Regions from separate parts of the Sorangium sp. So ce834 genome, predicted to be linked through region 3. Evidence: predicted binding sites of a transcription regulator. Region 3 holds the regulator's gene; each other region holds the start of a gene.

Region 1 (9,944 bases), 4.4 Mb from region 3:
GCCGGCCCACGCCAAGCTCGGCCTCGGCTTCTGGTACGAGCTGCACTCGGGCGCCGCGTTCATCTCGCGGACGGTCGAGGGGGGGCCCGCCGAGCGCGCCGGGCTCCGCAAGGGCGACGAGGTGCTCGAGATCGCGGGGCGGCCCGTGCGACGCCTGTCCGTCGCCGCGATCCGGGGCGCGTTCGACGCCGCGCCGCGCGCCGGGCTCGTGCTCCTGGTCAAACACGCGACGGGCGCCACCGAGCAGCTCAGGCTCCACGAGGGCCCCATCTATCCGCTGTTCGATCGCTACGCCGCCGCCGAGTAAGGAAGCCAGCGCGCCGTGAAGATCCCGCCGTTCGGGCTCACCACCCAGGAGATCCGCGAGGAGCTCTCCCCCCTGCGGAACGACTTCTCGATCGCCGTCTGCCGGGCGAAGAACCCGTTCAACATCGGCGCCATCATCCGCGTCGCGCACTCCTTCCTGGTGCGCGAGATCTTCTTGATCGGGACCGAGCCCTATTACGAGCGCGCCTCGATGGGCATGCAGAAGTACGAGACCATCGTCGAGTGCCCCGACGAGGCGGCCTTCCTCGAGGCGGCGCGCGGCCGTCCCCTCATCGGCGTCGAGCGCGACCACGCGCGGCGGACCCTCTGGGAGGCGCCGTTTCCCCGAGGGCTCGTCTTCCTGTTCGGCAGCGAGGACGACGGGCTGCCGCCGGCGCTGCTCGACGCGTGCGAGGACGTGATCGCGATCCCCATGTACGGGATCAACCACTCGTACCCGGTGGCGATCGCCGCGGGCATGACCATGTGCGAGTGGGCTCGGCGCCACGACCCGCGCGGCGGCGTCAGCCGCGCCGGGGCCTGAGGCGCGCTTCCGCGGGCCCGCCGCGCGCGAGCGGCCGCTACTCTCGGGAGCGCTCGAAGACGAGCAGCTCGCCCAGGAGGGCGTGGTCGAGCGTCCCGGCTGGGCGCATCCCGAGCTTCTCGATCACCCGGAGCGACGCGCGATGCCAGGCCGGCGTGGTGGCGATCACGCGCCTCACGTTCGCCTGCTGCAGCGTCCAGTGCAGGACGGCGCGCGACCCCTCGGTCGCGTAGCCCTGGCCCTGGGACCTCCCCTCGACGCCGTAGCCGATCTCCACGGTGCCGGTCGCGTCGGGCCGGCCGTTCAGCACCACGCTGCCCACGACGACGCGCTCCTCCTGCCCGCGCGTCACCATCAGCCGCGTGCCCCACAGGAAGGCCTCCGGATCGTCGCGCAGCCGGTCGAGCGGCGAGCTGAAGGCCCGCTCGACGAGCGCGCGCCCGGGCCAGGCGTCGGGGAAGCGCGCGCCGGACAGCGCCTCCGCCTCGAGGCGATCTCCGCGGATGACCGCCTCGAGCAGGGGCAGCGAGACCGGGGTCAGATCAAGGCGCTCGGTAGTCAGGGTGCTCATCGCGAACCTACGCGGATCAGATCACGCGTCGCGGCCTGCCGGAAGTCGAAATGGAGAAGGGCCGGCTTCCCCAGGGGGAAGCCGGCCCTCACCCGACGGGCTTAGCTGCCCGCGCCGCGATCAGAAGTCGTGGCCGTGGCCCGCGTGGGCGCCGCCGGCCGCCGCCTTCTCCTCCTTCGGCCGCTCGGCGATGAGCGCCTCGGTGGTGAGCATCAGGCTGGCGACGCTGGCCGCGTTCTGGAGCGCCGACCGGACGACCTTGACCGGATCGATGACGCCCATCTCGAGCAGGTTGCCGTAGTCGCCCGACGCCGCGTTGTAGCCGAACGAGTCCTTGCCCTCGCGCACCTTCTGCACGACGATCGAGCCCTCCTCGCCGGCGTTGGCGGAGATCTGGCGGAGGGGCTCCTCGATGGCGCGGCGGATGATGTTCACGCCGAACCGCTGCTCGTCGTTGACCTGGATCTTCTCGAGCGAGCTCTGCGCGCGGATGAGCGCCACGCCGCCGCCCGGGACGATGCCCTCCTCGACGGCCGCGCGGGTCGCGTGGAGCGCGTCCTCGACGCGGGCCTTCTTCTCCTTCATCTCGGTCTCGGTCGCGGCGCCGACCTTGACCACCGCGACGCCGCCCACGAGCTTCGCGAGCCGCTCCTGGAGCTTCTCGCGGTCGTAGTCGCTCGTCGTGTTCTCGATCTGGGCGCGGATCTCCTGCTGCCGGGCCTTGATCTTGTCCTTCTTGCCCTGGCCGCCGACGATCGTGGTGTTGTCCTTGTCGATGATGACCGTCTTGGCGCGGCCGAGATCGCTGATCGTGACGTTCTCGAGCTTGAGGCCGAGCTCCTCCGCGATCACCTGGCCGTCCGTCAGGACGGCGATGTCCTTCAGCATCTCCTTGCGGCGATCGCCGAAGCCCGGCGCCTTCACGGCCGCGCAGTGCAGCGTGCCGCGGAGCTTGTTCACGACGAGGGTCGCGAGCGCCTCGCCCTCGACGTCCTCGGCGATGATGAGGAGCTGCTTCTGGCTCTTGGCGATCGCCTCGAGCACGGGGAGCAGGTCCTTCATGTTGGAGATCTTCTTCTCCGAGATGAGGATGTAGCAGTCCTCGAGGTTCGCCTTCATCGCCTCGGGGTCGGTGACGAAGTACGGCGAGAGGTAGCCGCGGTCGAACTGCATGCCCTCGACCACGTCGAGCGTCGTGTCGGCGCTCTTGGCCTCCTCGACCGTGATCACGCCCTCCTTGCCGACCTTCTCCATGGCGTCGGCGAGGAGCTTGCCGATCGTCTCGTCGCCGTTCGCGCTGATCGTGCCGACCTGCGCGATCTCCTTCGCGTCCTTCGTCTGCTTGGCGGAGCTGTGGAGGTGCCCCACGATCGCCTCGACCGCCTTGTCGATGCCGCGCTTGATCTCCATCGGGTTGTGGCCGGCCGCGACGAGCTTGGAGCCCTCGCGGTAGATCGCCTGGGCGAGCACCGTGGCCGTGGTCGTCCCGTCGCCGGCGATGTCGCTCGTCTTCGAGGCGACCTCGCGGACCATCTGGGCGCCCATGTTCTCGAAGCGGTTCTCGAGCTCGATCTCCTTGGCGACCGTCACGCCGTCCTTGGTGACCGTCGGCGAGCCGAAGCTCTTCTCGATGACGACGTTGCGCCCCTTCGGGCCGAGCGTGACCTTGACCGCGTCGGCGAGGGCGTTGACGCCCGCGAGGATCATGCTGCGGGCGGACTCGTTGTAGATGATTTCTTTGGCTGCCATGGTGTCTCTCCTAAGTTCCTGCTGTCGCCCGCGTCACTTCTCGATCACGCCGAGGATGTCGTCCTCGCGGAGGATGAGGTGCTCCTCGCCGTCGATCTTCACCTCGGTGCCCGAGTACTTGCCGAAGAGGACGCGATCGCCCTCCTTGACGTCGAGCTTGCGCACGGTACCGTCCTCGCCGACCTTGCCGTTGCCGACGGCGATGACCGTGCCCTCGATCGGCTTCTCCTTCGCGGTGTCCGGGATGTAGAGACCCCCCTTGGTCTTCTCTTCTTCCTTCACGCGCTGAACGATCACGCGGTCCTGGAGCGGTCGAATCTTCATGTTTGCGAATCCTCCGGGGACGAGCGGCCGCGTCCCACGAGACGGCAGGACCCAGACGGCCTGTCTGAGCGGCCGCAAGGTCCCATACGATTGCAGTCTGGGCACTTTGCTAGCACTCACCTCAGGGGAGTGCTAGCGAGCGCGCCGAAGATAGCCACCCCCTCCAGGGTGTCAAGCGCAGGCCAGTCCGGCATTTCGGGCGTGGCAGCCAGGCGTCCGGGTGGCTGTAAGTTCTGGAGATTGCAAGGGAAGGCGCGGGGCGTGCGGCTGGGCTTGGCCAGGTCCCTCGGCTAAAGTGAGCGTATGAGGGCGGAAATGCAGCAGCACCGTGACGCGACGCCCTCACGGTCCCCTGCCCGAGGGAGGCCGACAGGACGTGTCTGGTTGACCTGAGCGCGTGGTGGCCCGGGTTCCTTCGGTATCCAGGGTGCCCGCGCAAGTGAGGTGCCCCCGTGAGCCAAGCGATCTCTGTGTCCCCGAGCATGACCCGCTACTTCCAGGAGGTTGTGGACGAGGCGCTCCGAGTTCGGAACGTCGCCGCGACCGAGGCGGCGTCGAGTTATCTGGTCGGTCTGCTTTGTGCCTTCGCTCACCCGGACGAGCACGCCGAGTCCACCTTCAACCAGCCCCTGACCTTTCTCCTGCGCGACGCCCTGGAGGCCTCCGGCGCCGAGCGCTTCCGGCGGCTGCGCAACCTCGGCGACGGCGTCCTCTACGTGGTCGGCTTCTTCGGCGGCCACATCGAGCTCAAGGGCATCGATCGAGGCTACGTGGTCGGGGTCGGGTCGACAGCCTACCACCACGCCGCCGCGATGCTGCGCCTCAACGCGCGCGGCGGCCAGGGCCCCGACGTCCTCGCCGAGATGGCCGAGAAGTTCGAGCGCTTCGTGAGCGTCTTGAACGATGTGGCCGACGGCACGCTCGCGTCCGGCGCTCGGGACGAGCGCTCGGTGCTCCGGATGTACGAGCGCTGGGCCCGCACCGGCTCCAGCCGGCTCGCCGAGGAGCTCGGGGCGCGCGGGCTCGTGCCGAGCCGGGGCACGGGCGGGCTCAACTGATGCGGGGCGCGACCTTCCCCGCCCGGATCCAGCAGCACCTCGCGCGCACCTACGCGCTCGACGACGCCCCCGCCGTCGACGATTTCATCCGGCCGACGGACGGCGGCGCGCGCGAGGCGCTGCTGATCCGGCACGCGGACGGGGACATCGAGGTGGCGCTGCACCTGCCCCGCCGCGCGATCACGCGCGGGCGGGAGGGGACGTTCGACGAGATCTGCCAGATCGTCGAGGGGGTGAGCCACTTCCTCTACGTGGCCGAGCGGGCGCGCAGGGAGCTGCCGGCGACCCAGCTCGAGCTCGAGCTCCAGGCCGAGGTGGACAAGTACGTGCTGCTCGTCCACGGCGGCCTGGCCGACGAGGTCGAGCTCCCGGGCCCGCCGCTCCGGCGCCGCGAGGCCGCGCCGCCGGGGCCAGCGCGCTTCGAGCCCGAGCGCGCCGCGCGGATCCGCGCCCACCTGTTCGAGCGCGTCACCTTCATGGATCCGCCGGGCACCGAGACCGGGGATCGCTACCGGATCGCGAACGAGCTGGCGGCGCGGTTCGTGGGCCGGCTGGAGGCCGAGCTTGCCCGCCGCGGCCGGCACGCCGAGCTGCTCGCCACGCTGCGGCGCTTCTACGCGGCGGGACAGACGGAAAAGATCGCCCTCGCGCGAGCGGCGTGATCGCGGCCTCGCCGGCGCTCGGGGTCGCCGCGGGAGGGCGGCTCCGAGCGCACGTCGCGTCCATGTGGGCTCGTTCTCTCTTGACCGGTTCGCGCGCACGTACTCTCATCCGCATCCACGATGCCTTCCGCGAGCATGACGCCGCCCCGTGTGCTGGTGGCCGAAGACGAACCGGCGATGTTGAGCCTCGTCGCGCGCCACCTGAGGAACCTGGGCTTCTCCGTGATCGAGGCCTCCGAGGGCGATGCCGCCTGGGAGCTCGCGCGCGAGCACCAGCCGGACCTCGTGATCCTCGACGTGATGATGCCCGGCATGAGCGGCTGGGAGATCTGCAAGCGGCTGAAGAGCGACGCGTCCGACGGCCGGCCGTTCGCGAGCACCGGCGTCATCATGCTCACCGGGATCGGCGAGAACCTGAACGAGATGACGTCGCCGCTCTTCGCCGCCGACGCCTGGCTGAACAAGCCGTTCGATTTCGCCGACCTCGACGCGCGGGTGCGCGAGACGCTCGCGCGCTACGCGAAGCCGCTGCCCGACGCGAACGGCAGCAAGGGCCAGCCGAGCGCAGCAGGCGAGGAGCTCGAGGCGGAGCAGCCGTCCGGAGAGCGCGCGACGGGGGCGAAGAGATCCGCGGCGAACGGCGCTGCGACGGTCAGGGCGGCCGCGAAGACGTCCCCTGCGAAGAAGACCGCCGGGAAGAAGGCCGCGGCGAAGCCGGCCGCGAAGAAGGTCGCCGCGAAGCCGGCTGCGAAGAAGACCGCCGCGAAGCCGGCTGCGAAGAAGGCCGCGGCGAAGCCGGCCGCGAAGAAGACCGCCGCGAAGCCGGCCGCGAAGAAGGCCGCGGCGAAGCCGGCTGCGAAGAAGACCGCCGCGGCGAAGAAGCCGGCCGCGAAGCAAGCGGCGCCCAAGAAAGCCGCGGCGAAGAAGCCGGCAGCGACGAAGAAGGCGGCCGCCAGCAAGGCGGCACCCAAGAAGAAGACGAAGTAACCTAGCCGGACGCCTGCGCCGTGCGCGCGGGCCCGGTCAGGACGTTTCCACCGCATCCGTCGAACGCTCGTGCTCGTCTGCTGGCGCAGCGGCGCCGGGGATCCATGCGGTCGTAACCCGGAGGGAGGGCCCTCACGCGCGCCCGGCAGCGCGATCGACGCCGGCGGTCGCTGAGCGCTGAGGCTTCCCCGCGCGGGAATGATCGGGGTTCGCCGCGCGTCATGCCCTCACGCGTCGCGCGCAGCCTCCCAGGAACTTTCGGGCGTCCGACCCGTCAGCAGGTACAATGCTGCGACGTTTCCTCTTCGAGGGGCCCCGCGGGGGGCGTCCGGAGCGCTGGGCACCGTGAGCGACTCTCGCACGAAGCATCTGGACCGTATCCGTAGCGCCGCGCTCGCGGTCGAGCTGCGGCTCCGGGTCGCGCGCGCGCTGCGCGCGCTGCCGACCGCGCTGACCCTCGCGCTCGCGATCGCGGCCGGGACGCTCGCCGTCCACAAGGCGCTCCCGGCGCACCTGAGCGAGCCGCGCGCCCGGCAGATCCTGCTCGGCGCGGGGCTGCTCGTGCTGGCCACCGTCGCGCTGGCGATGCTGCGCCGCCTGCCCCCCCGCGCCGGTACGATCGCCCTCGACCGGCACCACGGCCTCCACGACCGGCTGACGAACGCCCTCGCCTTCGACGCGCTGCCCGCGGCGCAGCGGACCGCCCTGATGGAGGCGGCGATCGACGACGCCTGCGAGCACGCGGCCAGGCTGCGCCCCGCCGGCGCCGCGCCGCTCGCGCTCCCGCGCGAGCTCTGGGCCTCGGCCGCGGTGGGCCTCGGCGTGCTCGCGGTGGCGCTGCTCGAGGTGCGCACCCCGCGGAAGCAGGCGCCCGTCGCGCAGACGATCGACGCGCTCACGATGTCGCCCGACGACATCGAGCTCTTCAAGGACGCGGCCAAGGCGCTCGACCGGCAGGATCAGAGCCCGGAGATGAAGTCCGCGGTCGAGCGGTTCAACCAGCTCATCGAGGACATCGCCAACAAGCGCCTCGACCGGACCGAGGCGTTCCGCCGCATGGAGGCGCTCGAGCGCGAGCTCCTCAAGGGCGCCGAGGCCGACCTGAAGGCGCTCGAAGAGGCGCTGAAGGAGACCGGGCTCGACCTCAAGCGGAGCGACCTGGCGAAGGGCGTGGGGGAGTCCCTCGAGAAGAAGGACCTCGAGCAGGCGAAGAAGGAGCTGAAGCAGCTCGCCGAGAAGCTCCGCGACAAGAAGCAGAAGCTCGACAAAACCCAGATCGAGCGGCTGCGCAAGGCGCTCGCCGACGCGGCCTCGCGCCGCAAGGAGGCCCTCGCCGCCATCAACGAGAAGCGGGCCGAGGTGCGCGAGCAGCTGCTCAAGCAGAAGCAGAAGGCCTCCGCGAACGAGCGGCAGAAGTCCGAAGAGGAGCGGCTCCTCAAGAAGAAGGAGCGCGAGCTGGAGCGGCTCGACCGCGACGCCGAGCAGAAGGAGCGGACCGGGCGCCAGCTCGACCGGCTCGACCGGGAGCTCGCCAAGGCCGCCGAGGATCTGATGCGCGATCTCGGGATGTCAGCGGACGATCTCGAGCAGGCCGCCGAGGACATCAACCGGATGCAGCAGGAGGAGATGTCCGAGCAGGAGAAGGAAGAGCTGCGCCAGCGGCTCGAGGAGCTCCGGGAGCTCGTGCGCCAGCAAGGGCAGGGGGGCAAGCAGCGGATGGCGAGGATGCTCCGCTTCGGCAAGCGCGCGCGCGGCAACCAGGGCAGCGGCGAGCAGCAGCAGGGCCAGGGCCAGCAGGGGCAGGGCGACGGAGAGCAGGAAGGGCAGGAGGGCCAGCAGGGCCAGGGCGGCCAGGGCAAGGGCGGGCAAGGCCAGGGTCAGGAGCTGGTGATCGGGCCCGGTGGGAAGAAGATCCTGATGCCCGGCGGGCAAGGTCAGGGGCAAGAGGGGCAGGGGAGCGGCCAGGGCAACCAGGGCGGCGGCAACCAGCCCGGAGGCGACGGCGCCGGCTCCGGCCGCGGCGGCGAGATCGCGGGAAAGCGCACGGACCCGAAGCTGGGGACCCAGGACGTCCAGGCGCAGGGGCTCGACACCCAGCAGGGGCCCTCGAACAGCGAGGTGATCCTCAGCGCCGCCGAGCGGGGCTTCAAGGGGACCGGCTACAAGAAGGTCTTCACGGACTACCACACGGTCGCAGAGCAGCAGATCAACAAGGATCAGATCCCTGATGGATACCGGTTCTACGTGAACCGGTATTTCCAGCTCATCAGGCCGCGCGAGTGAGTCGAGCCGTCGGCTCGATCGTGACCGCGCCTCTACAGGCGCTCCGCGGCAGCGGGCGCGAAGCAGGAAGCTATGGCCGAGAAGACGAAGGAAGCAGCGCGGGCCGAGGTGGACGAGTTCCGCGCGAGCGTCGGAGAGCTGCGCGAGGAGGTGGGGAAGGTCATCGTCGGCAACCGCGACGTGGTCGACGGCGTGCTCACGTGCATGCTCGCGGGCTCGCACGCGCTGCTCGAGGGCGTGCCGGGGCTCGGCAAGACGATGCTCGTCCGCACCATGGCCGAGGCGCTCGACCTCCAGTTCTCGCGCATCCAGTTCACGCCCGACATGATGCCCGCCGACATCATCGGCACCACGGTCATCGACGAGAGCGCGGGCGGGCAGCGGTCGTTCTCGTTCCGCAAGGGGCCGATCTTCGCGAACATCATCCTCGCCGACGAGATCAACCGGGCGACGCCGAAGACGCAGAGCGCGCTCCTCGAGGCCATGCAGGAGCACCGGGTCACGGTCTCGCGGCAGAGCTACACGCTGGAGGAGCCGTTCTTCGTCCTGGCGACGCAGAACCCCCTCGAGAGCGAGGGGACGTACCCGCTGCCCGAGGCGCAGCTCGATCGGTTCTTCTTCAAGCTGCACGTGCCGTTCCCGAGCCGCGACGAGCTGAACGCGATCCTGGAGCGGACCACCGGGACCGACGCGCTGGCGGCGCGGCCCGTCCTCAACAAGGAGCGGATCATCGCCATGCAGCGGCTCGTCCGCGAGGTGCCCGTGGCCAAGCACGTGCAGGACTACGCGGTGCGGCTCCTCCAGGCCACCCACCCCACCGAGGGCGACAGCCTCGACGAGGTGAAGCGGTTCGTGAAGTTCGGCGCGTCGCCGCGAGGGGCGCAGGCGCTCCTGCTCGCCGCGAAGATCAGGGCGCTGTTCGAGGGGCGGTTCGCGGCGTCGGTCGACGACGTGCGCGCGTGCGCGCTGCCCGCGCTGCGGCACCGCGTGCTCCTCAACTTCGAGGGGGAGGCCGAGGGCGTGAAGACCGACGAGGTGCTGCAGGCCATCCTGAAGCGCTTGCCGGAGAGCAAGTGAGGCGCCGCCGAAGGTAGCATGGGGCTCTTCGACGCGTTCAAGCGGGCCGCCGCGCCGCTGCGGCGGCTCTCCGCGGTCTCCGCCGGCGCCTCCGACGAGGAGCTCTTCGACGACGAGTTCCAGCGCAAGCTCGACTACCTCGCGATGGTGAGCCGCCGCGTCTTCTCGGGCGCGATGCGCGCGGAGCGGCGGACCAAGAAGACCGGCTCCGGCGTCGAGTTCGCCGATCACCGCGACTACGCCCCGGGCGACGACTTCCGGTACCTCGACTGGGCCGCGTACCAGCGCTTCGACCGGCTCCTCATCCGGCTCTACGAGGAGGAGGAAGACCTCTCGATCTACTTCATCCTCGACACCTCGGCGTCGATGGCGTTCGGCGACGG
Region 2 (9,944 bases), 4.5 Mb from region 3:
GCGCGCCGCACGAGGGGCACGCGGCTGCTCGGTCGAAGGGCGTGCTCACGCGAGCACCATACTAGAAGCGCCGGCCAGGGAAGAGGAAGCGTTTCAAGGCCGCCTCCGCGCCGCGCGCGCGTCGATTCAATCCGCGCGCGAGCCGGCTGTGATCCCGCACGAGCGGTGGTAGGACCGCGCCGATGCCGGCCACCGAGGAGAGCTCGACGAGCGCGCTGGGCGCCCCGCGCGAGGACGCCGGGGCGAGCTCCACTGCGGCGCAGCCCCTGCGCCCCTCTGCGGCGCAGCCGCTGCCCCGCCTCGTGCACCCCGCGCTCCTCGCGAGCGTGTTCGTCATCGCCACGTCGGGGCTCATCTACGAGCTCATCACCGGCACGCTCGCGAGCTACGTCCTCGGCGACTCGGTGACGCAGTTCAGCTTCGTCATCGGCCTCTACCTGTTCGCGATGGGGATCGGCTCGTACCTCTCGCAGTACATCGAGGGCCGCCTCCTCGAGCGCTTCGTCGAGATCGAGCTCGGCCTCGCGCTCGTCGGCGGGCTCTCCGCGCCGATGCTCTTCCGCGTGTACACCGCGCTCGGGGCGTTCCGCGCGCTGCTCTACGCGCTCGTGCTGCTCATCGGCGTGCTCGTCGGCCTCGAGATCCCGCTGCTCATCCGGCTGCTCAACTTCTCCCTGGATCTCAAGCGGCTCGTCGCGCGCGTGCTCACGCTCGATTACATCGGCGCCCTCGCCGCGAGCCTGCTCTTCCCGTCGCTCCTCCTGCCGCGCCTCGGGATCCACCAGACGAGCCTGTTCTTCGGCCTGCTCAACGCGGCGGTCGCGCTCACGAGCACGTTCCTCTTCCCGCTGGAGCGCTCGGTCGTCGTCCGGCTGCGGGCGCTCTGCGTGGTCGTGATGGCGGGGCTCGGCGTCGCCTTCGCGCTCGTCTCGCGGTTCGTCGAGCGCGCGGAGGCGCTCTACTTCGGCGCGCCCATCGTCTACGCGGCGCAGTCGCCGTACCAGCGCCTCGTCATCACGCGGAGCCCGCGCACGACGCGCCTCTTCCTGAACGGCAACCTCCAGTTCTCGTCCGACGACGAGCACCGGTACCACGAGGTGCTCGTGCACCCGGCCGTCGCCGCCCTGGGCCGCGATCCGCGGCGCGCGCTGATCCTCGGCGGCGGCGACGGCCTCGCCGCGCGCGAGCTGCTCCGCTACCCGTCGATCGAGCAGATCCTGCTCGTCGACCTCGACGCCGCCGTCACCGGCGCCTTCCGCGACCTGCCGCTCGCCGCCGAGCTGAACGGGGGCGCGCTCCGCGATCCGCGCGTCGCCGTCCGCAACGAGGACGCGTTCAAGTACCTCGAGGAGTCGACCGAGTCGTTCGATCTCGCGGTCGTCGACTTCCCCGATCCGGGCAACTACGCCGTCGGCAAGCTCTACACCGACGCCTTCTACCACCTGCTCCGGCAGCGGATCTCGGTGCGCGGGCTCGCCGTGATCCAGGCGACGTCGCCGCACTACGCGCGCGAGTCGTTCTGGTGCGTCGTGACGACGCTCGAGGCGGCCGGCTTCAAGGCCGCGCCGCTGCACGTCTACGTGCCGAGCTTCGGCGAGTGGGGGTTCATCCTGGCGGGCGGCGAGGGGCTCGCCGCGCCCGGCGCCCTGCGGATCGACGCGTCGAAGCTCCGCTACCTCGACTCGAGCGGCCTGCCGGAGCTCTTCCGGTTCCCGCGCGATCTCGGCCGCGTCGAGGCGCCGGTCAACCGGCTGAACGACCAGAAGCTCGTCTCCGTGTACACGCGCGAGTGGGCGGAGTGGACGCGGTGATCCGGTGAACCGCCGCGGCTTCCTCAGCTCCGTGGCCGCCGGCTGGCTCGTGCACACGGCCGCGCCGGGGCGGGCGCCGCTCGCCGGCGAGATCGTCGGCGCGGCCCACGGCGCGGGCCACCTGCTCCGCGGCGGCGCGCCGCGCGCCTCGCCGTCCGGCCCGGCCGAGCGCGCGGACGTCGTCATCGTCGGCGGCGGCGTGAGCGGCCTGTCGGCCGCGTGGCGGCTCGCCGACGCCGGGCTCGATCTGCGGGTCCTCGAGCTCGAGCCGCGGCCCGGCGGCACGAGCGCGTGGGGCGAGGACGGCGTCGTGCCCTACCCGTGGGGCGCGCACTACCTCGCCGCGCCGAACGTCGAGGCGCGGGCGACGCTGCGGCTGCTCGAGCAGATGGGCGTCGTCACCGGGTGGGACGCGGCCGGCCGCCCCACGTTCGATCCGCGGCGGCTCTGCCACGCGCCGGGCGAGCGGCTGTTCTACGAGGGCGCCTGGCACGCCGGCCTCGCGCCGGTCGACGCGCTGCCGGCCGACGCGCTCGAGGAGCTCGAGCGGTTCCACGCGCTCGAGGAGGAGCTCACCGAGCTCCGCGGCAGCGACGGGCGCGCGGCGTTCCAGATCCCGCTCGATCGCTCGTCGCGCGATCCGGAGCTGCTCGCGCTCGACCGGATGAGCATGGCGGCCTGGCTCGATCGCGAGGGGTACCGCACGCCGTTTTTGCGCTGGTACGTGCGCTACGCGATGCTCGACGACTTCGGCGGCGAGCCCGAGGAGATCTCGGCCTGGGCGGGGCTGCACTACTTCGCGGGGCGCAAGGTGCGCACCCCGGAGCTCGCGGGCAGCCACTACCTGATCTGGCCCGAGGGCAACGGGCGCCTCGTGAAGGCGCTGCTCGAGCGCGCGGCGCCGCGCGTGTCGCTGGGCGCGCTCGTCACGTCGGTGCGCCCGCGGCCGGGCGGCCGCGTGGAGGTCGACTACGTCGACGTGCAGCGCGGCGAGGCCCGCCGCGTCGAGGCGCGCGCCGCGATCCTCGCGGCGCCGGCGTTCGTCGCGCGCCGCATCTTCGCGGGGGGCGCGGCGGGCGAGCTGCCGGCGCGCGCCGCGTCGGCGTGGCTCGTCGCGAACCTGCACGTCGAGCGGCCCCTCGATCCCAATCACGCGTGGGATTCCGTCCTCTACGGCGCGGAGGGGCTCGGCTACGTGGACGCGCGCCACCAGCTCACCGATCTCGCCGCGGGCGCGACGCAGCGCTCGCGCCTGGAGGCGCCGATGCAGCGCACGGTGCTGACCTACTACCGCGCGTACGGCGGGCCCGACGTCGCCGGCGCGCGCGCGGCGCTGCTCGGCGCGCCGTGGGCGTCGCTCGCCGAGGGCGTGCTGCGCGATCTCGCGCCGGCGCACCCGCACCTGCGCGACGACGTGAGCCGGATGGACGTCATGATCTGGGGCCACGCGATGCCGCGCCCGCGCCCGGGCTTCCTCGGCCCGCGGCCGTTCGAGCCGGTCTGCGCGCTCGACGAGCGCGTCGCCTGGGCGCACGTCGATCAGCCCGGGATGGCGCTCTTCGAGGAGGCGCATGCGTCCGGCGTGCGCGCCGCCGAGACGATCGCGGCCGCGCTCGGGCTCGCGATCGGCGAGAGCTGGCTCTGAGCTCGCGCGCCTGAGCGAAAGCGCGCGGCGCGGGCGCGCTTTGGCGCGCTTTCGCGGCGAGCGGCGCCGCTCGGCGGGGAACCCCACGTCCCCTCTCATCTTTCAAGAGCAAAGTGCGTCCGGCGGGCGGGCGCCTCCGGGAGGGTCCGCCGCCCCCGCCGCCGGCCGCTTCTGCCCCGCGTGGAGCCGCCGCGGTGGGAGATCCGGCCCAGGATTTCAGCTTTGCCCTCGCCTTGAACTTGCGCTGCCCCCCGGCTCCGCGTCTACTCTCTGCCCATGTTGCGGACCCGGTTTGCCGGGATGACGGATACCGGGCTCCTCCGGGACCACAATGAGGACAACCTCCTCGTCAGCGAGGAGTACCGTGTCGTGGCCGTGGCGGATGGAATGGGCGGACACCGCTCGGGCGACGTCGCGAGCCAGCTTGCTGTGAGCACCCTCTCGGACTTCCTGTCCGTGACGGTGGGGAGGGACGCCACCTGGCCGTTCCCCGCCGATCCGAACCTCACCGAGGAGGAGAACTACGTCGTCACCGGCCTCCGGCTGGCGAACCGACGCATCTTCGATCGCTCGCTGAAGACGCTCGCCGACTTCGGCATGGGCACGACGATCGTGGCGGCGATGTTCTCCAAGGACGCCGAGCACGTGACCGTGGGCCACGTGGGCGACAGCCGCTGCTATCGCCTGCGCGACAGCCAGATCACGCAGCTCACCCGCGATCACTCGCTCGTCAGCGACGCGGCGCACATGGCGCCGTGGATGACCGAGGAGGAGGTCCGGCAGCTGCCCGCCAACGTCATCACGCGCGCGCTCGGCATCCGCGAGGACGTCCTCGTCGATCTCGTGACGGACGAGACACGCCACGGTGACGTCTACCTCCTCTGCTCCGACGGCCTGTCCGGCCTCGTGAGCGACGATCAGATCCTCGAGCTCGTGATGTCGAGCGGCTCGCTGGACGCGGCGTGCAAGGCGCTCATCGATCGGGCGAACTACTTCGGCGGCACCGACAACATCACGGTCGTCCTCGCCCGCGTCGAGGAGGTCCCCGACGGCAAGCGCGCCTTCGTCGACGAGCCCACCCAGGAGAGCCGCTAGCCCCTCGCCGATCGCCCGCCCCCTGCTCCAGGAGAGCCCGGGACGGCGAGCGCGGGCGACGCGGCGCAGGCCCACGGCGCCCGGTGGCAGGCGCGCCAGGTAGCGCCTGGCGCGCCGGCGCTAGCCGACGGTAGCCGCGCCAGTTAGCGCCTGGCGCGCGCGCCGGCGCTAGCGGGCGGCTGGCGCGCCGCTACAGGACGAAGTGATCCATGAGCTGAAGGACCTCCAGGTTCAGCCCCTTCAGCGCGGCGCACTCTCGCTCCACCTCGGCCTGGAAGACGGGCTTGATGTGGTAGAGCATCGTCGGCAGATCCTTCGGCGCGCGGAACTTCTGGAGCTCGACGGCGAGCGTCTGCGGCGTGTGGTGGCCGCTCACGGTCGCGAGCCGCTGCTCCCGATCGGGGAAGCTGACCTCCATCAGCAGCGCGCGGAGGTCTTGCTGCTGGTTCAGCACCTCCCAGAGCCGCTCGGTCGGCCCGGTGTCGCCGCTGTACGCGATCGCGCCGCCGCTCCCCTCGATCACGAACGCCGACGCGTCGATCGTGTGCGTCACGTGGACCGCGCGCACGAGCCGCCCGGCGACCATCGTGGGGCGCTCCGGCTTGAGCTCGAGGTACTCGATGGTCGGCTGCGCGGCGGTCGGGATCGCCGCGAAATCGGGCCACAGCACGTTGTTGAAGAAATGCTTCTTCAGCGTGCGCAGCGTCTCGCGCGTGCCCGCGATCACGAGCGGCGGGCACCCGAGCTGGCAGCGGTTGTCCGCGATCGTGGCCAGATCGCGGATGTGGTCGAGGTGCGCGTGGCTCACGAGGCACGCCTCGATCTTCGCCTGCTCCTTCACCTCGAGCCCGCTGGTCAGCGAGCCCGCGTCGATCGCGAGGACGTCGTCCACGACGAACGCGCACGTGCGATGCCGGGGGGTCTCCCCGCCGTGGCAGCCGATGACACGCAGCTCCACTGGCTCAGCTCGCTCCGCCGAACTTCTGCGGCGTCCCCAGGAATTCTATAAAATCCTGAAACTTCCGCATGTCGGTCACCATGATCGCCTCACGCGCAGGGGGCCCTTCCGCGAGGAGCTTCAGCCGGCGGAGCCGCGCCATCACCTCGTCCACCATTCCTTGCTCGACGTCGACCTCGCGCGCGATGTCCGCGGGGGTGGCGCGGAGGCGTATCCCTTCCGGCGTCTCTTCCCCGAACGCCTCGGCGTGGCGGGCGAGCGCGAGCATCACCCGCGCCTTCGGGTCCCGGTGCATGAGGATCTCGACGAGCGCGTCCGCCGCGTCGAGCCGCTTCGCGAGCTTCTTGATGAGCCGGAACGCGATCTCGGTGTCCCGCTGCAGCATGGCCTTGAGCTTTCGCGCGTCGACCACGAGGCAGCGGGACGGCTCGCTGACGGTGGCCGTCGCGTTGCGCGGCTTGCCGTTCAGGATCGCCATCTCGCCGACGAACTCGCCGGGCCCGAGCACGGCGAGCACCTTGTCCTCGCCCTCGACCGATTTGGTGATCCGCACAGCGCCGGACTGGATGACGAACATGACGTCGCCGGGGTCGCCCTCGCGAAACAGGACGTCGCCCGGCACGTACTCGCGGCCATAGCGGGCGAACGACGACTCCGACATTGCCCGAGAGTCTAGCGCCGTGCGTGACCGCGGGTCAAAAACCCAGGCAAAGGCTCTCGGCCTCACAAAACGCGAGGGGCCCTCCAAGCCAGCATGCTTTGGAGGACCCCTCGGCCCGCTTCGTCGGGAGCGGCGCGCGCCACGTCGACCGCCCGGCGTTGCCGGAGAGCGGCGACGACCGGCGCGCGGCCGGACAGGCGATCAACCCATGTCGAAGTCGCCCATGCCGCCCATGCCGCCCATGCCGCCCATGCCGCCCATACCCCCCATGCCGCCCATGCCGCCGGGGGCGCCGCCGGCCGCCGGCTTCTCCTTCTTGGGCTTCTCGGCGACGAGGGCCTCGGTCGTGAGCATCAGGCTCGCGACGCTGGCCGCGTTGGAGAGCGCGTGCCGCACGACCTTGGCCGGGTCGATGACGCCGCCGGCGAGCAGGTCCTCGTACGCGTCGGTCGCGGCGTTGTAGCCGAACGTGGCCGCGCCCGACCGGACCTTCTCCACGACCACCGTCCCGTCGACGCCCGCGTTCTGGGCGATCTGGCGGAGCGGCGCCTCGACGGCGCGGCGCACGAGCCGCACGCCGACGTCGCGCTCGTCGTTGAACTTGAGCTGCTCCAGGGCCGAGGCCGCCCGGAGGAGGGCCACGCCGCCGCCGACCACGATGCCTTCCTCGACGGCCGCGCGGGTCGCGTGCAGCGCGTCCTCGACGCGGGCCTTCTTCTCCTTCATCTCCGTCTCGGTCGCCGCGCCGACCTTCACCACCGCGACGCCGCCGGCGAGCTTCGCCAGCCGCTCCTGGAGCTTCTCGCGATCGTAGTCGCTCGCCGTGTCCGCGATCTGCTTGCGGATCGCCTCGATGCGGCCCTTGATCGCCGCCTTGTCGCCCAGGCCGTCGACGATGACCGTGTTGTCCTTGTCGATCTCGACGCGCTTGGCCGACCCGAGGTCGCGCACCGTGGCGCTCTCGAGCTTCTGGCCGAGGTCCTCCATGAACGCGGTCGCGCCCGTGAGGATCGCGATGTCCTTCAGCATCTCCTTGCGGCGATCGCCGAAGCCGGGCGCCTTCACGGCGGCGACCTTGATGGTGCCGCGCAGCTTGTTCACGACGAGCGTGGCGAGCGCCTCGCCCTCGATGTCCTCGGAGAGGATGAGCAGCTCGCGGCCCTGCTTCACCACCTGCTCGAGCAGCGGCAAGAGGTCGGCCATGGCCGAGATCTTCTTCTCGTGGACGAGGATGAGCGGGTTCGAGAGGACCGCCGTCATCTTCTCGGGATCGGTCACGAAGTAGGGCGAGAGGTAGCCGCGGTCGAACTGCATGCCGTCGACGGTCTCGAGCTCCGTCGTCATGCGCTTGTTCTCCTCGACCGTGATCACGCCCTCCTTGCCGACCTTCTCCATGGCGTCGGCGAGGATCTGGCCGATCTCCTTGTCGCCGTTCGCGCTGACGGTGGCGACCTGGGCGATCTGGTCCTTGTCCTTGGTCGGCTTGGCGGCCTGCTGCACGGACTCGATGACCTTCGCGACGGCCGCGTCGATGCCGCGCTTCAGGTTCATCGGGTTGTGCCCGGCCTCGACGAGCTTGAGGCCCTCGCCGAAGATCGCCTGGGCCAGCACCGTCGCCGTCGTCGTGCCGTCGCCGGCCTTGTCGCTGGTCTTCGAGGCGACCTCGCGGACCATCTGGGCGCCCATGTTCTCGAGCTTGCCGGCGAGCTCGACCTCCTTGGCGACCGTGACGCCGTCCTTCGTGACGACCGGCGCGCCCCAGCTCTTCTCGATGACGACGTTCCGCCCCTTGGGGCCGAGGGTCACCTTGACCGCATCGGCGAGCGTGTTCACGCCCTTCAGGATCGCGGCGCGGGCGCCGCGGCTATAAACGATCTGCTTCGCAGCCATCTCTCAATCCCCTCGCGGCCACACGGCCGCGTCTGCTAGCGCTTGGGTTCGGTTGCCCTCGATCCGGGTCAGGAGGCGGACTCGGTCACGGCGAGCACGTCGTCCTCGCGGATGAGCACGTGCTCCTCGCCGTCGAGCTTCACCTCGGTGCCGCTGTACTTGCCGAACAGCACCTTGTCGCCGACCTTCACCTCGAGCGGGCGCACCTTACCGTCCTTCAGGACCTTGCCGTTGCCCACCGCAACGACGCGCCCCTCGATCGGCTTCTCCTTCGCGGTGTCGGGGATGATGATGCCCCCCTTGGTCTTCGTCTCGCTCTCGACGCGCTTGACGACAATCCGATCCTGCAGCGGCCTGATTTTCATGGTGGCTCCCTCGTCCTCGGCTGGTTGACTGACCATCGGCTCGCCGGAGGTCCCGTTCGCCCCCCCGCAGGGGCCTTCCGCCCACACGACGAGAGCTAAGTGCCCAGGATCACAGTCGCTTGGCACTCTCCTAGGCCGGTGGCTAAACCGCGGCCGAAAGTAAATCAGTCGCCCGGCACGTCAAGGGCGCGCAGCAGACAGTCGCGACTTTTCCGGGGCCGTCGCCCGCACGGAACGGAAAAGGAGTTCCTGGAGACAGCGCCCGGGCAACCGCCGCAATGCCGTGGAGGCCCCCTCCGGAGAGCGGCGGTCGAGGGGGTGAGGGTGAGCGATAACGCTACGGACGGACGGCTGGCGGACGGCTGGCGGGCGGCTGCGAGAGAAGCGGCGGGCTCGCGTGGGGCCGAGGGGGCGGAGCGAACCGCTCGAAACACCGGGCATTTTCGGCCCGGTGACGTTTTCTCGGTCGGGTCCGATTTTGATCGCTTGACAACCCCACCGGTCCGAGTAGATTCCGCGGCCCGTGGCGCTGATGAACACAGCGCTGACCCCTTGGGGGATCGTCTAACGGCAGGACGCAAGATTCTGGCTCTTGCTATCAAGGTTCGAATCCTTGTCCCCCAGCCAGGTCGATCAGCTCTGCTATCGGCCTTCTCGACAGTACAAGGTCCCATCGTCTAGCGGTTAGGACATCGGCCTCTCACGCCGGTAACGCGGGTTCGATTCCCGCTGGGATCGCCAGCATCACCTCACCTCTCCTGGCTACCGGGAGCTGCTCCACGACGCGGTGCGGCTGTGGTTCGCGAGGCCGCTGCGCCCGCGATGCCGCACTGCTGCGCCGCCCGTCTGCACGTCGATGGCGGCGCAGCGACGCTGCTGGAGCAGCGCGTCGCCGGGTGCGTCAACGTCGTCGCCCGGCGCGTCTGCATCATGCTTGATGAAGCACGGCTTCGTCGAGGAGCACGCGGGTAGCAACGGCGCCGCTCCGTTCGACTTGCGCTACCCTCCGGGCCCATGGCGGCGCAGGACGGGGACGAGCTGTTCGACATCTTCGATCGCAGCGGCAAGCCGCTCGGCGTGCGCAAGGCGCGCAAGCTCGTTCACCGCGACGGCGACTGGCACCGGAGCGTCCACGTGTGGGTGGTCCTCGAGCGCGAGCCCGACGGCCGCCGGAGCAGCGCGGAGCCCTGGGTGCTCTTCCAGCAGCGCAGCCCGGACAAGGACACCTGGCCCGGCGCGTTCGAGGTCGCCGTGTCGGGGCACTACCGCGCCGGCGAGGATCTCGCGGAGGCGCTGCGCGAGGCCGAGGAGGAGATCGGCCTGCCGCTCGCGCCGGGCGACGTGATCCGGCTCGGCACGTGCCGCCACATGGACGACCACGCGCCCGGCATCATCGACTGCGAGCTGGTGGACGTGCTGCTCGCGACCACCCGCCGCACGCTCGCGGCGTTCCGCCCCGATCCGGCCGAGGTCACCGCGCTGCTGTCGCTCCCGCTCCACGCGGCGCTGCGCCTCGTCC
Region 3 (9,944 bases):
CGGCGCCGATGCTCGCCCCCGTCCTCGGCGGGCTCGTGGCCGCGGTCTGGGCCCTCTTCGGCGAGGATCGCGCGCTGGCGGCCGAGGCCGCCTCGCTCGCGGGCGTCATCGCCACCGCCAGCGCGATCAGCGCGTGGCTCATCGAGAGCGCCCGCCACCGCGTGTTCGCGGAGCGGGCCTGGATCGCGTCCGTGCTCTCCACGCCGGCGCGCCGGCCGCACGTCGCGTGGGCGCCGAGCCCGGCGCCCGCCGACCGAGCCCTGCCGCGCGGCGATGACGGCGCGGCCGAGGGCGAGCTCTACGAGCTGCGGCCGGGCGAGAGCGCCCAGGTCGACGCGGGGGACGTCGTCCCCGTCGATCTCGTGGTCACGGGCGGCGACGTCGAGGTGCTCCCCTGGATCGGCGCGACCACGCCGGCCCGCCGCCGCGACGGCGACCCCGTCGTCGCCGGGGCCACCGTGGTCCGGGGCCGCCTCGTCGGCGCGTGCACCTTCTCCGGCGGCGATCGCGCGGTCGCGCGGGTGCTGCTCGACGTCCGCCGGCGCGCGGACGCCCTCGCGCCCATCGCGCAGGCCTCCCGCGCCTTGACCGAGCGCTGGGCGATCGGCGCCGCGGTGATCGGCGCGCTCTCCGCCTTCGTCGCCGGCAGGACGCCCGTCGAGATCGCGATGACCGCGGCCGCCGTGCTCGCCGCGCTGGCCACGGCGATCACGGCCTCCATCGCCTCGGTGCACGTCGCTCGGGGCATCCTGCTCGGGCTCCGCCGGGGCATCGTCTACAAGAGCGCCGACGCCTGGGATCGCGCGGGCAAGGTCTCGGTCGCCGTGTTCTGCGCCCGCGGCACGCTGCTGCTCGGCGAGCCCGAGCTCGCGGAGCTGGAGGCGACCGGCCAGAAGCTCACGCCGAGCGACGTGCTCGCGCTCGCCGCCGGGGCCGAGCGCACCGAGGAGCACCCGGTCGCCACGGCGATCGTGCGCGCCGCCCGCGTCCGCGGCCTGCGGCCCGACGGGGTGCGCAACCCCAACTTCCACCCGGGCCTCGGCGTGACGGCCGTCACCTCGTCCGGCGAGGATCTCTGCGTCGGCAACCGCGCGCTCATGCTCGAGCAGCGGATCTCGATCGCCGCGGCCGAGAGCCGCGTCGCCGAGCTCGAGGCGCTGGGGCGCACCGTGGTCCTCGTCGCGGTGGGCGCGCGACTCGTCGGCCTCATCGGCCTGCAGGACGGGCTGCGCCCCGGGGCGCGGGCCGCCATCCAGCACCTGCTCGACGCGCAGGTCGAGCCCGTGCTGATGTCGGGCGACGCGCGCGAGACGTGCGAGGCGATCGGCCGCTCGCTCGACATCGACCACATTCGCCCCGAGGTGCTCCCCGCGGATCGCGGCGCCGAGGTGCGGCGCCTGATCGACGCGGGCACGAGCGTCGCCGTCCTCGGCCACGCGGGCGTCGACGACGCCGCGCTCGGCGCCGCGGACGTCTCCGTGGCGCTCGGCGCGGCCGGCGCTGCGCCCGCCGACTTCTCCGTCGTCCTCGCCTCGGACGACGTCCGCGACGCCGCGCTCTCCCTCGCGCTCGCGCACCGCACGCGCCTCGAGGCGCGCGTCGGTCTCGCGCTGAGCGTCGCCCCGGCGCTCGTCGGCGCCGCGGTGATCTCCGCGTTCGTGCTCCCGCCGGCCTATGCCCCCATCGCCTCGCTGCTCGGCGGCGTCATGGCCGTCGTCCACGCCCGCGCGCTCGACGCGAAGAGCTGAGCGCGGCGCGGCCGGCGGCGCCGCGCCTCGGGCTACGAGATGCCGGACGCCGCGTCCTTGGAATCGCGGCAGTCCAGGCAGACGCCGTACATCTCGTGCTTGTGCCAGGTCACCTCGAAGCCGTACTTCGCGGCGATCTCTTCCTGGAGCGCCTCGATGCGCGGCTCCTCGAACTCGATGATCTTGCCGCAGCTCACGCAGATGAGGTGGTCGTGGTGCGCGCTGGCGTCGTCGGCCAGCTCGTAACGGCTGAGGCCGTCGCCGAAGCGGCGCTCGGAGGCCACGCCGCACTCCGCGAGCAGCTTGAGCGTCCGGTACACGGTCGCGTACCCGATGCCGCGGTCGTGCGCGCGCACTTCCGTGAGCAGGTCCTCGATGGTCATGTGCGGCGCGCCCGAGAAGAACGTGTCGACGATCAGCCGGCGCTGCGCCGTCGACCTCAGCCCCTTCTTGGCCATGTACGCCTGGAGGCGAGCCCGCAGCCGGTCGAGGGCAACTTTGTCGACGTGGGTCACGTTGTCCCCCTCTCTTGCAACGACGGCCATGACGAGTTTATCCCGTTCGCGGCGAACCGCGTCAAGGCCGGCGACCGCGCCTGCTCGACGCGACCCGCCCGTTGCGGCCGTGTCCCCGTCGCTACGCGCGCGTTCCTTGCCGCGTTCCTTGCCGCGTTACTTGCCGCGTTACTCGCCGACCTGCGCCATGTAGCTGACCTGCGCGGCCGAGCCTCCCAGGGGGCTCAGCAGCGTGACGGGCGGCGCGACGAGCCCGGCCGCGGCCGTGTTGTCGATGACGACGTAGTAGAGGCCCGGGCGCAGCTTGTAGCGGCGCGTCTCGACGATCCCGGGCTGGAGCGGGCCGCCCGCCTGCACCGGGCCGGGCGGGGGGCCGAGCGGCTTGCCGGTCTGGTAGGCCTCGCGCCACGCGTCGCCCGTCAGCTTGTCGACGATCATGATGTCCACCGGCGCGCCCTGCACGCTCACCTTGAGGTAGAGCGCCTGGTCCGCGTCGGCGACCTCGAACGGCCCGAGGTAGTCGCGCTGGTGCGCCTGCACCTCGACGACCTCGTTCGCGAACGTATACCGCTCGTCGTCCTCCACCTCGAACGGGTGGTGCGGCCGCTGCGGCGGCATGAGGATCCCCAGCGTGAAGTCCTTCCCGGTCTCCTCGTTGTAGAGGACGGTGAACCCGCGGGTCATCTCGCCCGCGACGAGCTGATTGCCGATCAGGTTGGCGATCCCGCCGAACGGCGCGACGTTCGCCATCACGTCGATGACGGGGTTCTCGACGTAGCCGAGCTGGAAGCTCGGGCCTTGCACGATCCGGTTCAGCCGCCCCCACACGTAGACGTCGTCGCCCGCGATCTGGAAGTCGGGCCGGTACTCGACGGAGGTGGTGAGGGAGAAGCCCACCCGCTTGGCCGGCTGCATGTAGCCGTACCCCGTGCCGGAGATGTGCACGGTGACCGTCTGGGCGGAGTCGTTGACGTCGTACGAGCACTGCATCGGGAAGAACCGCCCGATGCTCGACGATCGGTCCTGGAGGCGCAGCGAGACCCCGCTCTTCAGCATCTCGGGGCAGATCTTGCTGGCGCCGAAGTTCGAGAACAGAAACCAGCGGAGGCCGGGGCTCGCGTTCACGGGGCCGCTGACGCAGGGGCAGCCGACGAACGTGAACGACAGCGCGAGGGCGGCGAGCGTCAGCGCCGCCGAGGCGGCGGACGCGCGGGGGCGCGGGGAGCTTCGTGCGGGCACGCGGGGTAACATAGCGGGTCGACCTCGGGGCGAGAGCGGGTTTGCGCCCGGGAGGGCCGCCCCTCCCGGATCAGCGCACGAGATGCCATTGGACGCCGGGGGTCACCTCCAGATGCAGGTGGTTTTTGTGCGCCCGGTCGTAGTTGGGCGTGAGGATCGACGTAAAGATGTGCTGATCCGCGGCCTCGCACACGATGGAGCGCAGCTCGCGCGCCGCCGCGTCCGCGGGCGGGCCGCCGCTCGCGCCCCCGCCGGCCGCCCTGGGCCGCCCGGTCGCCTTGGCGCCCTCGCCGCACACCGGCGCGCCGCGCCTGCCGACGAAGTCGCGCTCGACGTCGAGCCACTCCTCCGCGAACCCGTCGCCGGCGCGCTCCTTGACGAACCTGTAAGCATCGATGGCGAGCCCGCCCGGGTGCCTCGTGCCCAGCTTGCCCTCGGGCCACATCCTCGACGGAGGCCGCCAGGCCGAGTACATCAGCACCTCGACGACGTCGTGCACGCGCAGGATCCGGCTGAAGTCCGAGAGCGCGAGCGCGAGGCGGCAGTCGAAGACGTCGTTCGGGTTGTCCGCGCGCCGGTGAGCCGGCAGCGCCGTCCGGTAGAGGACCCCGCCGACCCCCTGCGTCAGCCGCACCGGCGCGAGCACGCCCGGCGCGCGCGGCACCGGCTCGAACGCGATCTTCCGCCGCGCGAGCGCCGCGCGGCACTGCTCCGCGCTCATGGCCGCGTAGCGCGCCGACGGGTGCTTGGCCCAGTCCTGGTGGAACCGCACCTTCGGCTTGCCCTGGGCGCTCGGCGCGGCGGCGAGCGGGCCGAGGGCGAGGGCGAGGGCGGCGGCGGTGGCGGCGTGGCGTACGGACGGCATCGTTGGCGGGGACGGCCTCCGGCGCGGCGAGGTGCCCGCTGGAGCTGAAGAAGTGAAGAAGGAGGAAGGCCAGGGACCAGCGGCTATGCCGAACCCTCGGGCGCGGCGGCGGCGCCCATCCTACCGCGCCATTTGACCGGGCCGCGCGATCGCCTCAAAATAGCTCTCATGCGCATCCGTGGGCCCAGCGCCCGCATGCGCGTCTTGACGTATGGGAGCGAAGGTCCGGCCCGCATGGCTTCCCGGTCCGGGCGGTCCCTGGTCCAGGTGGCCACAGCGGCGCGCACGCGCCGCCTGCAGTTGACATGGGAGATGTTTCCAATCGCGCTCGAAAGATCCTTTTCGCCGCGGTCACCGAGTTCATCGCGACGGGCGACCCCGTAGGCAGCAGGACGCTCGCGCGCAAGTACGGGCTGGATCTCTCGGCTGCCTCGATCCGCAACGTGCTCGCGGACCTCGAGGAGGCCGGCTACCTCCACCAGCCGCACACCTCCGCGGGCAGGATCCCGACCGACCGCGCGCTCCGGCTGTTCATCGACGCGCTCGTCGAGCTCCGGTCGCTCTCCCCCGCGCAGCAGGCCGAGCTCAGCGCCAGGTTCGCCGAGATCTACGCCGTTGCGAGCGACCCGCTCCGCGAGACGGGGCGCTACCTGTCGGAGCTGTCGGGCGCCGCGGCGGTCGTCGCGGCGCCGCGGGCGGAGATCCGCGCCCTCGGGCAGCTGCGCTTCATCCCGACGAAGCCCGGGCAGCTGCTCGCGGTGCTCGTCTTCGCCGACGGCTCGGTCGAGAACCGCTTCATCTCGATCGACGAGGCGATCAGCGAAGGGGAGCTCACCCGGATCCACAACCTGCTCGCCGACGTCATCGAGGGGCGCACGCTGGGCGAGATCCGGGACCTCTTCGCCCGCCGCCTCGCCGACGAGCGCCTCCAGATCGACGCGCTGAGGCGCCGCGCCTTCGAGCTCGGCAGCAAGGCGACGGCCGACGTGACGCGGCGGAGCGAGGTGGTCATCGAGGGGCAGAACCGCCTGATCGATCTGCCCGAGTACGCCGACGTCGACCGGCTCAGGAAGCTGATGAAGGCGCTCGAGGAGCGCGAGGAGCTCGTCGATCTGCTCGATCGCACCCTCGCCGCCGGCGCGGGCGAGGTCACCGTCTTCGTGGGCAGCGAGGCGGGCGACCTCGGCGGCGGCCAGCTCAGCCTCGTCGCCGCGCCGTACATGGAGAACGGGCGCGTCGCCGGCACCGTGGGCGTGCTCGGCCCGACGCGGATGGACTACGCGAAGGTGATGCCGCTCGTCGACGCGACCGCCGCGGCGATGAGCGAGGCGCGCGGCAAGGTCAGGTAGCGTCCTTCCGGCGCGGCTCGCGGAGCCGCTCGAGCACCTCGTCGAAGTCGGCGGGCGGCGGCGCCTGGAAGCGCATCGGCCGGCCGTCGGCAGGGTGGTCGAAGCCGAGCTCGACGGCGTGGAGCATCAGCCGCGGGGCGGGGATCTTCGGCCCGCGGTAGTCCCGCACGTAGACCGCCTCGCCGACGAGCGGGTGCCCGGCCTCGGCGAGGTGGATGCGGATCTGGTGCGTGCGCCCCGTCTCGAGGCGGCAGGCGACCAGCGTCGCGCCCGCGGCGCCGGCGGCCTCCTCGGGCCCGCGGAGCGCCTCGATCGGCTCGACGTGCGTCACCGCGAGCTGCCCCTCGCGCCGGCCTCCTCTGGCCGAGCCGCGCAGCCCGTCGCCCCGATCCTCGACGAGGTAGCTGCGGTACGTGCCGCGCGCGACGGCGCCGTGCGCGAGCGCCAGGTACTGCCGGTGCATCGCGCGGACGCGGAGCTGCTGGGCGAGGTGCTTCTTCGCGGCGAGCGTCCGCGCGAAGACGAGCAGCCCGCTCGTCCCCTTGTCGAGGCGCTGCACCACGCCGAGCGGCGCCCGCCCGCGCAGGCGGTCGCGCCGGGCCAGCACCTCCCGCACCAGCGCGTCGAGCGTCGCGGCCTGCTCCGCGGGGTCCTCGTCGCCGTAGGGGATGGTGCTCACCCCGGCGGGCTTGTTCACCACCACGACGCTCGCGTCCGCGTAGACCACGAGCTCGCCCTCGAGCTTGCGCCGCCGCACCGTCTCGGGCCGCGGCGCGTGCAGGCGGACCTCGATCAGCTCCCCGCTGAGCACCCGCCGCCGGGCGCTCGTCGCCACCGCGCTCCCGACGAGCACCTTGCCGGTCTCGATCAGCCGGCGCGCGTCGGACCACGAGACCGACGAAAGCTCCCGGACGGCCCCGTCGAGCGGCCGCCGGTCGAGCGCGGCCGGCACGGTCCAGCGGCCGTCCTGCGGGGGGCGCACCGGGGCGGCCGGGCCTTCGTCGATCGGGTCGGCGGCGTCCTGGGGGGGGTGAGGGGGCGGGGCGGCGGGGCGGCGCGGGCGCATGAGGGCTCGTGGGGGGCGCCTCGGCCCCGCCCACCGGCGTGGGACCGGGCTCTACCGGCGCGGAAAACGCACATCCGCGGGGCCCGCGGGGGCGAAATACACCGCGAATGTTGACACATCGCGCGACCGGAGCCGAAGATATCCAGAGCCGTCATCGCTTTCTCGCCATCTGAGAGGAGACCCGTTCGTGGCCAGCACCCTTCTCGCCGTAGACGACAGCGTGACCATGCGCAAAGTGCTCGAAATCACCTTTGCGGGTCAGGATTTCCGCGTCGTGACGGCGAGCAGCGCCGACGCTGCGCTGCAGAAGCTCAAGAGCGATAAACCCGACCTGGTGATCGCCGACGTCACGCTCGAGCCGAAGAACGGCTACGAGCTGTGCAAGGCGATCAAGCAGGCCTCACCGGCGACGCCCGTCCTGATCCTGTCGTCCAAGCAGAACCCGTTCGATCCCGCGAAGGGCTCGAGCGCGCAAGCCGACGACCACATGGACAAGCCGTTCGACACGCAGCAGATGATCGACAAGGTCAAGAAGCTGCTGGCGTCGCGCGGCGAGGCGAAGCCCGCCGCCGCGGCTCCTGCTGCTGCGACGCCCGCGCCCGCGCGGGCTCCCGCCGCAGCGCAGCCCGCCGCCGCAGCGCAGCCCGCCGCGGCGCAACCTGCCGCCGCGGGCGCGAGCCCGCTCCAGCGCGCGAAGACGCTCATCTACACGCCGAACGCGCCCGCCGCCACCACCGCTGCGCCGGCCCAGGCCTCGGTCAAGACGGCGCCCGGCGGCGCGGCGAACGTGCCGGTCACGACGACGATGGCCTTCTCGCCGACGCCGGTGTCCGGCGTGCCGAAGACGGCGTCCGGTCCTGCGGCGGTCGCGGCCACCGCCTCCGCGCAGGTGAACGGCCAGATGGCGAGCAAGCTCGAGGGCCTCGGGCTCACCTCCGAGCAGGTCGAGGCCGTGATGGCGCTGTCCCGCGACGTCGTGGAGCGCGTCGTCTGGGAGGTCGTGCCGGTCCTGGCCGAGACGATCATCAAGGAAGAGATCGCGCGCCTGACGAAGTAGCGCGCCGCGGCCGTCGCGCGGCCGCGGTCATCGCGCCGTGCCGGCTGTCCCGGCGCGGCGCGCGATCCGGGGCGGCGTGTCCTCATGAGCGGCCGCCTTCGGGTTGAGCCCGTGCAGACCTCGAGCAATGCCGGCGCGCGCATGCGTCGATCGAGCGGCGTGCGCTGCGCGAGCGAGCGCGACCGCTGCTTTGCCCGGCGACGCAGAGTTGCTACGTCAGGGCCGCGCCGCGTTCCGCGTTCGGCGCAGCCATGAACGACACGCACGACAAGAGCAGCGGCGCGCCCGCGGACGCCCGCGACGGGACGACCGCGGCGGACGAGACGACCGAGGGCGGCGTGGAGGGCTCCGGCGCCGCGGAGCCACGCGCCCCCGCGGAGGACGAGGCGGCGGCGCGCGACGGCGCGGCCGGCGCGGACGAGGCGGCGGCGCGCGACGGCGCGGCCGGCGCGGACGAGGCGGCGGCGCGCGACGGCGCGGCCGGCGCGGACGAGGCGGCGGCGCGCGACGGCTCGGCCGGTGCGGACGACGCCGCGCCCGACACCGACGAGGTGCGCCTCGTGCCGCAGGGCAACCCGCTCCGCTGGCGCGGCGCCGCCGTGTCCGCCGCGGGCGCCCTGCTCGCGTTCGTCGTGATGGCGCTCGCGCCTCAGCTTCGCTGGGGCGTCCCGCTCGGCGCGCTCGGGGTCGCCGTCGCGACGCTCGGCCTGCTCGACCTGCTCGGCACGTTCGACGACCCGCCGGAGCACGTCGCCGCGCGCGTCGGGATCCGGGACCTGCTCGGCCCGCTCGCCCTGCTCGGGTCCGGGCTCGCCGCGTTCTTCGCCCTCGTCACGCTCGCCGTGGCGGGTTACCTCTCGCCGAGCTCCCTCTCGGGGGGCGGCGCGCGCACGCTGCTCTCGCTGGCGGTGCCCGCCGTCGCCGTCCCCGCCGCGTTCCTCACGGCCGTGGTCGGCGCGTTCCGGGTCGGCGAGCGCCTCGGCCCCTGCCGCGTCGACGAGACCGGCGCGCCGCGCCCCCTCCTCCGGCGGCACGGCTTCTGGCTCGTCGCCCTCGTCACGCTGCTCTACCTCCCCATGCTCGGGAGCCACGCGCTCACCGACCCGTGGGAGACGCACTACGGCGAGGTCGCGCGCGAGATCCTGGCCAGGAACGACTGGATCTCCCTCTGGTGGGCGCAGGACGGCTGGTTCTGGTCGAAGCCGGTGCTCGACTTCTGGATGCAGGCGCTCGCCATGGCGGCTTTCGGCGTCCGCTACCGGTCGGGAGAGATGCTCTCGGCCGTGGCCGACGGACGCACGCCGTGGCCCGAGTGGGCGGTCCGGCTGCCCATCTTCGCGCTGACGCTCGTCGCCGTTTACCTCCTCTACAAGGCCGTCTCGCGGATCTTCAGCCGCCGCGCGGGGCTGCTCGCGGGCGTCGTCCTCACCACCATGCCGCAGTGGTTCATGGTCTCCCACCAGACCATGACCGACATGCCCTTCGTCGCGACCATGGCCGCGGCGATGGCGCTCCTCCTGCTCGGCATCCACACCGACGACGCTGAGGAGGCGCGCGTCTACGAGGTCGATCTCGGCGCGCTCAAGGTGGGCCTCTCGCTCTACCACCTCGTGCTCGGGGCGATCGTCGCCTGCGCGCTGCCGCAGGTCCTCTACCTGCTGTCGCGCCACGTCGAGATCCACACGGCGCCCTTCGGCCTGCGCCTCCACGGCGACGTCTTCAGCTCCGGCTCCCCGGGCAACTGCGGGCTCCCCGGCAACGAGGCCTGCCGGTCGGTGCTGCCCGTGCTCCCCGGGCTGCAGCCGGCGCTCCAGGCGATCATCTGGGCGCAGACGCTCGGGATCGTCCTGTACGCCTGCTGGGGCGAGCGGCGCGTCCAGCGGCTCCTCTTCCTCGCCGCGTGGTTCTTCGCCGCCCTCTCCACGATGGCCAAGGGGCCCGCCGGCTTCGGGCTCCCGGTGCTCTGCGCCCTCGGTTACGTCGTCGTCTCGCGCCGCTACCGCGACCTGCTCAAGATGGAGATCCCCGTCGGGCTGCTCGTGCTCGCGTGCGTCGCGCTCCCCTGGTTCGTCGCCATGTACGCGCGGCACGGCCAGCCGTTCACC

The links. The regulator HrcA, encoded in region 3, represses chaperone genes, less so after heat shock. The targets are predictions, from matches to a motif close to GNTAGCACTCNCCNNNGGNGAGTGCTANC.
Region 1: a site for HrcA is predicted at 3,603-3,631, ahead of groES (co-chaperone GroES). Genes of this name have one in related genera too.
Region 2: a site for HrcA is predicted at 8,544-8,572, ahead of groES (co-chaperone GroES). Genes of this name have one in related genera too.

Annotation. Positions count from the first base shown of each region.
Region 1 covers NZ_CP150351.1:9,489,457-9,499,400, reverse strand. Annotated here, with positions in the region: gene WMF20_RS34660 (C2 domain-containing protein) at 1-307, shown strand, start outside; gene WMF20_RS34655 (TrmH family RNA methyltransferase) at 323-850, shown strand; gene WMF20_RS34650 (GNAT family N-acetyltransferase) at 888-1,421, opposite strand; gene groL (chaperonin GroEL) at 1,542-3,170, opposite strand; gene groES (co-chaperone GroES) at 3,204-3,494, opposite strand; gene WMF20_RS34635 (hypothetical protein) at 3,947-4,552, shown strand; gene WMF20_RS34630 (hypothetical protein) at 4,552-5,214, shown strand; gene WMF20_RS34625 (response regulator transcription factor) at 5,335-6,201, shown strand; gene WMF20_RS34620 (hypothetical protein) at 6,547-8,484, shown strand; gene WMF20_RS34615 (AAA family ATPase) at 8,557-9,561, shown strand; gene WMF20_RS34610 (DUF58 domain-containing protein) at 9,580-9,944, shown strand, end outside.
Region 2 covers NZ_CP150351.1:4,520,060-4,530,003, reverse strand. Annotated here, with positions in the region: gene WMF20_RS16475 (DUF4178 domain-containing protein) at 1-49, opposite strand, end outside; gene WMF20_RS16470 (polyamine aminopropyltransferase) at 183-1,811, shown strand; gene WMF20_RS16465 (FAD-dependent oxidoreductase) at 1,816-3,456, shown strand; gene WMF20_RS16460 (PP2C family protein-serine/threonine phosphatase) at 3,733-4,551, shown strand; gene WMF20_RS16455 (MBL fold metallo-hydrolase) at 4,742-5,509, opposite strand; gene WMF20_RS16450 (Crp/Fnr family transcriptional regulator) at 5,514-6,170, opposite strand; gene groL (chaperonin GroEL) at 6,372-8,060, opposite strand; gene groES (co-chaperone GroES) at 8,129-8,425, opposite strand; tRNA gene WMF20_RS16435 (tRNA-Gln) at 8,979-9,052, shown strand; tRNA gene WMF20_RS16430 (tRNA-Glu) at 9,092-9,166, shown strand; gene WMF20_RS16425 (NUDIX hydrolase) at 9,440-9,944, shown strand, end outside.
Region 3 covers NZ_CP150351.1:10,429-20,372, forward strand. Annotated here, with positions in the region: gene WMF20_RS00030 (HAD-IC family P-type ATPase) at 1-1,748, shown strand, start outside; gene WMF20_RS00035 (Fur family transcriptional regulator) at 1,781-2,293, opposite strand; gene WMF20_RS00040 (hypothetical protein) at 2,432-3,502, opposite strand; gene WMF20_RS00045 (hypothetical protein) at 3,573-4,367, opposite strand; gene hrcA (heat-inducible transcriptional repressor HrcA) at 4,673-5,716, shown strand; gene WMF20_RS00055 (RluA family pseudouridine synthase) at 5,709-6,782, opposite strand; gene WMF20_RS00060 (response regulator transcription factor) at 6,970-7,839, shown strand; gene WMF20_RS00065 (ArnT family glycosyltransferase) at 8,091-9,944, shown strand, end outside.